2 linked regions of the Pelagicoccus sp. SDUM812003 genome follow. The protein of the gene in region 1 interacts with the protein of each later gene in a pairwise test. Links are inferred from orthologs where the notes say so. Each region holds a gene or a part of one and is shown on either strand. Other genes may lie near its edges.

The links. Proteins that work in one complex are often made in the same cells at the same time.
Region 2: the proteins of cysE (region 1) and cysK interact in binary tests that used the Escherichia coli proteins (3 or more experiments, as listed by UniProt). The link is inferred for Pelagicoccus sp. SDUM812003 from one-to-one orthologs.

What each region holds. Positions count from the first base shown.
Region 1 is NZ_JARXHY010000006.1:166,778-171,125, forward strand. Bases 1,351-4,348 are described here. They hold cysE (serine O-acetyltransferase), read left to right. Parts: upstream 1,351-2,440; coding sequence 2,441-3,256; downstream 3,257-4,348. Other genes in these bases: QEH54_RS10495 (DUF481 domain-containing protein), read right to left, coding at 1,351-2,185; aroC (chorismate synthase), read left to right, coding at 3,330-4,348. Outside these bases: QEH54_RS10490 (crosslink repair DNA glycosylase YcaQ family protein), read left to right, coding at 33-1,040; more of QEH54_RS10495, read right to left, coding at 1,106-1,350.
Region 2 is NZ_JARXHY010000007.1:168,123-172,292, forward strand. What follows is about bases 960-3,779. They hold cysK (cysteine synthase A), read left to right. Parts: upstream 960-1,801; coding sequence 1,802-2,758; downstream 2,759-3,779. Other genes in these bases: QEH54_RS11625 (TIGR01777 family oxidoreductase), read left to right, coding at 960-1,653; QEH54_RS11635 (ComF family protein), read left to right, coding at 2,987-3,724; accD (acetyl-CoA carboxylase, carboxyltransferase subunit beta), read left to right, coding at 3,765-3,779. Also shown: QEH54_RS11620 (deoxyribodipyrimidine photo-lyase), read left to right, coding at 1-275; more of QEH54_RS11625, read left to right, coding at 277-959; more of accD, read left to right, coding at 3,780-4,170.

The DNA.
Region 1 (4,348 bases):
GGTTTCCTCGGTTCGAAACGCTCGAAAGCGCGATGCAAGGGCTGCGTTTCGTGCAGGCGGATCCCATCCGCTCGCCGGCGCGGGCCCAGGATCTCATTTTGCGGCAACGCGTTCGCGGATACCTCGCGGGCCAGCTTGAGGCCGAGTATGCGAGCCTGGCGTTGGAGGAAGGCTACCTGTTCGCCTACGGCTTCATGCGTCCGGATCTGTGGCGATCGATGCTCCCGGTCTCCAGTCGCCCGCTCGCGGCGGAGGAGCGAGCGGTGCTGGATTGCATCGTTCAGCGCGGACCGACGCATCCCAGAGATTTGGATACGAGCTTCGGCAAGCGTTCGGTCGTCAACGCTTGGGGCGGCAAGTCGCTGGCATCCAAGCGCATCTTGGAAAGACTTCACGACGAAGGCCTGCTGAGGGTTTGCCGAAGGGAAAAGGGAATACGGGTCTACGAGCAGGCAATCTCGGCAGGCGCGCCTGAGCGATCAAAGGCGGATCGCTTCGGCGAACTCTTGATGACCGCTTTGCGGATTTTCGGACCAGTTCGAGAGTCGTTTCTGCTCTCCGAACTGTCCGCCCACAACGGGCTTGTACCTGTGAGACGAGATCGGCTGGCTTTGGTGGAGGCTTTGGTCGCGGGCGGGCGTTGTTCCCGAGTCTCGGTTGACGATGTCGTGTACCTTTGGATACCGGAGAATTGGCCGGAGGGGAGCGTGGAAAAAACGCTGCGCATCCTCGCTCCCTTCGATCCGGTGGTGCGAGATCGGCAGCGCTTCGAACACCTTTGGGGCTGGAGCTATCGATTCGAAGCTTATGTGCCGGCGGCGAAACGCAAGCTCGGGTACTATGCCATGCCCCTTTGCTGGGGCGATCGCATGATTGGCTGGGCGAACGCGAAGGTTTTGGACGAGGCCCTGACTGTAGAATTTGGATACAGCTCCCAAGCCCCTAAGGAAAAGGCGTTTCGCAAGATGGCCGAGCAGGAGGTGGAGTCGCTCGCAACGTTTCTGGGGCTTGACAGCGGGGCGTGGCGCCTGCGGATCTAGACACGAAGAAGCCGCGACCGGAAGAGGCCGCGGCTTGAGGAAGTGGAATAAGCTTCAGAGTCGAGCTAGAGCCATTTCAGAACCATGCGAACGTAGTAGGTCGTATCCAGTTCTTCCTTGTCGCTTTCATCGGCTTCGCTGTCGTAGCGATTCATCAAGCCGATGCGCACGCTCCAATCCTGACTTTTGAGCGGCAGCTCGATATTGCTGTCCTGCACCAGGCGGAAGTTTCCGAAGTCGTCGAGCGTCGGGGTGTAGACGAGTCGATTGTTGAGCACGCCCCATTTGAAGATTTCCTTGTGACGTAGTCCGAAGTCCAAGCTGGCCGAACTGTCGGCGGGACGGAGTTCCGTGACCAGAGGATCCTCGCTGATCACGATGTCGTCATAGGACTCGTAGAGATAACCGATACCTGCTCGGGTGTTGAGGTAGCGAGTTTCGGTGTCGAAGAAAGTGTATCCGAAACCGCCTGACACGTTGAAGTACTGTTCGATGTCCTTGATGGCGTCGTAGCCGAACGCGGTGCGCACGTACCAGTTCACATGTGGGCGGAACTTGTTGGAGTAGTCGATCCCGCCGAAGGCTTGGTCGGCGCTCTTTTCGTCGTCGGTCTCGGTGTAGAGGATCGAGCCGGAGAGCTCGAGCTTGTCGTGCTTGCCTTCCAGGGTGGCGAGCAATGCGGTGGCCAGACCGGTGCTGGTCTTGTTGCCCGATTTGCCGGTCAGGTCGAATGCGGCTTCGTAGGCCCATTTGCGGTCCAAGTCCGCCAAGGCCTTCTGCTGGCGAACCTGGGTGGGACTGTCGGCGCCCGGCAGCCAGCTTTCGGTGACGCTTGCCACGTTGGTGGAGACGGTTCCGGTATCCGAAGCGACGGTGAGGTCGCCGGCTGCGCCGGAAACCGGACCGAGCACGGTGGTGCCGTTTTCCAGCGTCATGTAGACGGGTTCGTCGGTGCTGATGGACTCGACCTGAGACTGATCGATGACGATCTCGCCGGCGAAATCCGTAACCATGGTGATCTTGCCACCATCGATTCCTTCGATCGTACCGTTGATGGAGGAGCCATTTTTGGTAACGACGACGTCAGCTTCGGCGATGCAAGAAAGGAGCGCGGCGCCGGAGATAATTACGTGAGTAAGTTTCATCTGTCTGTTTTGTTTGATTGAGCGGGACCGGTTATCAAATGGAAAACGACGAAAAAGCGAGCGATCAGAGCCATTTCTGACCGGTTTGGGCGCGTTTCGCGCGTTTCCGTGGAATCCCTTTCCGGTGAGTACGGAGATCCCCTCAATTTCAATGCGTTTTGTAGGTCGGTTTGATCTCAGTCCAGCCAGTTTTTCGTTTGTAGGGCTGAAATCCGAGGCCTAGGCTGCTCGTTCTTTTTAGAATCCCGTGCCGCTATGACTGAACATCTCGAATCAATTTGGAGTTCCCTAAGAGAGGAGGCTGACGAGGCGTCGAACAACGAGCGCCTGCTGGTCGCCTACTTGCAAGAGACGATTCTTGGGCAGAGGTCGTTTGAAGCGGCTTTGAGCTACACGCTCGCTTCCAAGCTGAAGGACGAGATCCTGCCAAGCATCACGCTGCGGGATCTTTTTTTGGAGATCCTCGAATCCGAGGAACGGCTCCGCGAAGTGATCCGGGTGGATCTGCATGCGGTGCGCGAGCGCGACCCTGCCGCGGCCGGATACCTTTCGCCATTTTTGTTCTTCAAGGGATTCAGCGCCCTCTCGGCCTATCGCTTCGCGAACCATCTCTGGTACGACAATCGTCGGCCGCTGGCTCTGTATCTGCAGAGCCTGATCTCGCGCACCTTCGGGGTGGACATCCATCCCGCCGCCACGGTGGGCAGCGGCATCCTGATTGACCATGCGACCGGGGTGGTGATCGGGGAAACCGCGGTGGTGGGGGACAACGTCTCGCTGCTGCACAACGTGACTCTGGGCGGCACCGGCAAGGACCGCGGGGACCGCCACCCGAAAGTGGGAAACGGGGTGCTCATCGCGGCCGGGGCCAAGGTGCTGGGCAACATTCGCATCGGGGAAGGGGCCAAGATCGGGGCGGGCAGCGTGGTGCTGCGCGACGTGAAGCCGCACAGCACCGTGGTTGGCGTGCCGGCCAAGGTGGTGGGGGCCTGCCACGAAAGCGCTCCAGCCCTCGGGATGAATCAGCAGATCGACCAGGACGAAGTGGTTGGCTTCGATCCAGGCATCTGAGGGCCCCGAGCAATCGTTTCCGAGAGAAGCTTCGCGACTTGATTCGGACGAGGCGCTGCCTACAGTCGCGCCCATGCCCAACGTTTTCGGCAAGCTTTTCACTATCAGCACCTGGGGCGAGAGCCACGGTGGCGGCGTCGGCGTCGTGATCGACGGCTGTCCGCCCAATCTACCGCTCAGCGCGGAGGACATCCAGCCGGAGCTGGCCCGCCGCCGCCCCGGACAGAGCGAGATCACCACTCCGCGCAAGGAGATGGACGAAGTGCAGATCCTCTCAGGCGTCTATGAGGGAAAGACCACCGGCACCCCGATCTCCATGCTGGTCTTCAACAAGGACGCCCGTCCCGGCGCTTACTCCGAGATGAAGGAGAAGTTTCGCCCATCCCACGCCGACTACACCTACCAGAGCAAGTACGGGCATCGCAATCCGGAGGGAGGAGGCCGCTCCTCCGCTCGCGAGACCATCGGTCGCGTGGCGGCGGGCGCCGTGGCCAAGAAGATCCTCCAGATGGCTGGCACGAAGGTCGAAACCTTGGCCTACGTCTCCCGCATTCACGATATCGCCATGCCTGGGGAGACTGCCGTTTCGGCAGAGGCCATCGAGGCCAACATCGTGCGCTGTCCGCATGCCGAGACGGCCGAGGCCATGATCGAGCGCATCAAGGAGGCTCGTTCCCAAGGCGATTCGGTCGGTGGAGTGGTGGAATGCCGCATCCGCAACCTGCCGGTGGGGTTGGGCGAGCCAGTTTTCGACCGCTTCGAGGCGGACCTGGGCAAGGCCATGCTTTCGCTGCCGGCGACCAAGGGCTTCGAAGTCGGGAGCGGTTTCGAAGGCACGCTGCTCAAAGGCTCGGAACACAACGATCTGTTTGAAAACCGAGAGGGCGTCGTTCGTACTAAAACCAATCTCTCAGGCGGCGTGCAGGGAGGCATCACCAACGGCGAAGACGTGGTGTTCCGCGTGGCGTTCAAGCCCACCGCGACCATCCTGCAGAAGCAGGCTACGGTCGACCTCCAGGGCAAGGAGACCACGCTGATGGGACGTGGTCGTCATGACCCGTGCGTGGTCCCGAGAGCGGTTCCGATCGTGGA
Region 2 (4,170 bases), on another replicon or contig:
ACGCTGCCCCGTACTTTCGTATTTTCAATCCCATTACGCAGGGGCAGCGATTCGACTCGGAAGGCGAATACGTTCGAAGATGGGTTCCCGAACTTGCGAAACTGCCGAACAAGTATCTGTTTGCTCCATGGGAAGCTTCGGAGGAAGAGTTGGAATCTGCGAACGTGACGTTAGGCGAAACCTATCCACGTCCCATCGTCGGACATGCGGAGGGGCGCCAGGCCGCGCTCGATGCCTATCAGCGCATGAAGGAAAAGAAGGAGGAGGCTTCCTAGGATGAGCTCTGGGGTTCAAACGTTTCGCAAGCAAAGCGAGGTCGCTCTGTCGGCCAAGGAGCTCTTCGCCTGGCATGGGCGTCCCGGAGCCTTCTTGCGCCTGAGCCCGCCCTGGGAAAAGGTGGAGCTGCTGCGCGAGGACGAAGGTCTGGGGGTGGGCAAGCGTATCGAGATCTCCTTAAAGACGCCTTTTGGCAGGCGGTCTTGGAAAGGGGAGCACGTCGAATGCGAAAACGGTAGCCATTTTGTCGATACGCAGGTTCAAGGTCCGTTTCGTTCCTGGAACCACCGGCACCGATTCGAATGGATCAACGATACCCGTTGTCGCATGTCGGACGAGATTGAATACGAACTGCCGCTTGGAGGCTTGGGCCGTGGCGTCGCTGGTTCGATGGTTCGCGAAAAGCTGGAGCGGATGTTCGAATACCGCCATCAGCTGATCGCTTCCGATGTCGCCTTTCGCAAAGCCGCGCCGGCCACCGGGTCGCTTCGCGTGCTGGTCGCCGGCGGCAGCGGCTTTCTCGGGCAGCAGCTGATCGCCTTCCTCGGCACGCAAGGCCATCGGGTGCAGACGCTGACGCGCCATCCGAAAAAGCCGGGCGATATCCGTTGGGATCCGGCGAAAGGGGAGATCGAGCTGGCGCGGCTGGAAGGCTTCGACGCGGTGATTTCCTTGATGGGGCAGTCGCTTTTTTCGGGACGTTGGTCGGAGGAGCGAAAGCAGGGGCTTTGGAAGAGCCGCGTGGACGCCACCCAGTTTCTGATCACTGCGCTCACCCGCTTGGAAAGTCCGCCCAATCGCTTCCTCGGCGGGTCGGCCGTCGGTTTCTACGGCCAGAAAAGCGATGGCCTGGTGGATGAGTCTGCGAAACGGGGTGCCGGTTTCTTGGCCGACCTCTGCGACGCGTGGGAAGCTGCCGCCTACCGGGCCGAAAGCTTGGGCTGTCGGGTCGCCTTGCTGCGCACCGGAGTGGTGCTCGATCCCCGCGGTGGAGCCCTCGCTCAGATGTTGCCAGCCTTTCGACTCGGACTTGGCGGGCCGCTGGGCGATGGCCAGCAAGGGTTCCCTTGGATCGCATTGGAAGATTGGGTGAAAGGCGTGACGTGGACTTTGTTGCAGCCGAAACTCCATGGCCCGGTCAACCTGACCGCCCCGGAAACGCTGAGCCAAGGGGCGTTCGCTCGCAAGCTCGGGGCGCGTCTCAGGCGACCCGCGATCCTGCCCGCACCGCAGTTCGCCCTGCGCGGCGCCCTTGGCCAAATGGCCGATGAGCTTCTGCTGAGCGATTTGCAGATCTATCCGCGCGCCTTGGAAAACAGCAAGTACCCTTTCCAGCTGCCCAAGCTCGACGACGCCCTAGCGTTTTCCCTGGCCTGAGGAATCGCTGCCTCCGTTTTCCCAGGCCAGTCGTCTATTAGATTAACGCATTCCGTAGTCGACCCTGCGAGGCGGATCGCTTAGCGTTTAATCCCGTCTTCAACTAATCTTGACTAAGTAGAGTAAGAAACCCAAATATACGCTCACTATGGCAAAAGCATTCCCTAACATAATCGCCGCGATCGGCAACACCCCGCTCATCAAGCTGAACCGTCTCACAGAGGGTTTGGCTGCTGACGTTTACGTGAAGTGCGAGTTCTTCAACCCGCTCTCCAGCGTGAAGGATCGTATCGGTCGCGCCATGATCGAGGCCGCCGAGAAGGAAGGAAAGCTCGGTCCGGACAGCATCATCGTGGAGCCGACTTCCGGAAACACGGGCATCGCGCTGGCTTTCGTGGCTGCCGCCAAGGGCTATCGCTTGGTGCTGACCATGCCGGAAACCATGTCCATGGAGCGTCGGGTGCTGCTTCGCATGTTGGGAGCCGAACTGGTGCTCACCCCGGGCCCTAAGGGTATGCCGGGCGCCATCGCTCGCGCCCAGGAGCTGCTCGAAGAGTATGGCGAGAAGGCGTTCATGCCGCAGCAGTTCGAGAATCCGGCCAATCCGGAGGTGCATCGCCAGACCACCGCGGAGGAGATCTGGGAAGCGACTGAAGGCAAGATCGACGCCTTCGTGGCTGGCGTGGGCACAGGTGGCACCATCACTGGGGTCTCCGAGGTCATCAAGAGCCGCAAGGAATTGTTCACCGTCGCAGTCGAGCCGACTAACAGCCCGGTGATTTCTGGTGGTCAGCCAGGTCCGCACAAGATCCAAGGCATCGGGGCCGGTTTCATCCCCAAGAACTGCAACAAGGATATCATCGACGACGTCATCACCGTGACCAACGAAGACGCGTTCCAAACCGCTCAGGACCTCGCCCTCAAGGAAGGCATCTGTGGCGGCATCTCCTCCGGAGCCAACGTATGGGCGGCCTTGCAGCTGGCCAAGCGTCCGGAAATGGCTGGCAAGACCATCGTCACGGTGGCCTGCAGCTGCGGCGAGCGCTACATCAGCACTCCATTGGGCGAAAAGGCCCGAGCCGAAACGACCGGAGCAACCGCTTAGCGTTCGGGCCGAGCGATCTCCAGCTGATCGACCGTTTTTTAGCGGGCCTCCCTTCGCCGGGGAGGCCCCTTTTCATTTGTATCGACCCACGGGCGCGCCGGGGCGTCTCCGAGCGCCGACGGCCGCAACTGTTGATTGCGACGTTGCAAATAACAGTTGCTCTGGAGGCGATCGCCTTTTTGGGGTGGCGCCTGGGGCGAGTGGGCTTAGGTTTAAGAGGTTACCCTTATGTTGCCTCGTTTGTTCAGCCGTTGTTTCGAAGCCTTCACCGCGGCCGCCTTTCCGTCCCAGTGCGTGGAATGCGGCGGATTGGTGGAGGCGCGGAGCGACTTTGCCAGCGTCTGCGTCGCGTGCTGCGATCGCGTCCAGTTGGTGCGGGAGCCGAAGTGCCTGACCTGCGGATTTCCGTTTTTCGGCGAGACGGAGTCGAAGGCGGGCTGCATGCATTGCGAGCACCTGAGCCCGGTCTTTGGGCAAGGCTGGTCGGTGTCGCTGTTTCGCGGCCCGGTGCGGCATCTGATTCACGAGTTGAAGTATGAGCGGGGATTCTGGGCCTTGCGCGACATCGCTGCCATGGCCCGCCTGGGGCCAGGATTGCGGGAGTTCGTCGGCGACGCGATTCTGCTGCCGGTGCCGTTGCACGCTCGTAAAATGAGGGAGCGGGGCTACAACCAGAGCGAGTTGATCGTTCGCGAGCTGGCGAAGGTGTTTCCGGACAGCGAGATGGGGGACGTCTTGGAGCGGCGCGTGGATACCGTTTCGCAGACGCGGTTCAACCGGCGCGAGCGGGTGCGCAACCTGAAAAATGCCTTTTCATTGCGCCGAAACCGTGCCATACAGCCCGGCCGACGCTATGTTATCGTCGATGACGTTTTTACGACAGGCTCGACGCTCAATGCCTGCGCTCACGCGCTGGAGCAGGCGGGGGCCGGTCGCATAGATGTCTTGACTATCGGGCATGGCTAGACCTGATCCCAAGCGATTTTTCAACTAGAAGGCTCTGACAATGGCACTCTTTCAAAAACCGAAGTACTCGACCGTAATCGTCAAAAAGAAGGACATTCCGCAGGGGATGTGGAAGAAGTGCCCGGTTTCCGGCGAGATCATCTACAACAAGGAACTGGAGCAGAACCAGAACGTGGTGCCCAAGAGCGGCTACCATTTTCCCATCACTGCCCGCAAGCGCATCCAGAGTCTGCTTGACGAGAATAGCTTCAAGGAGGAGGACCGCGATCTCATGCCGGGCGATGCTCTGGAGTTCGTGGATTCCAAGCCCTATCCGGAGCGCGTGGCTCAGTATCAGAAGAAGACCGGCGAAAAGGAGTCGCTCATCAGCGGTCTGGGCAAGATCCAGGGGATCCCGGTTTCCATCGCGGTGTTCGATTTCCAGTTCAGCGGCGGTTCTCTGGGTT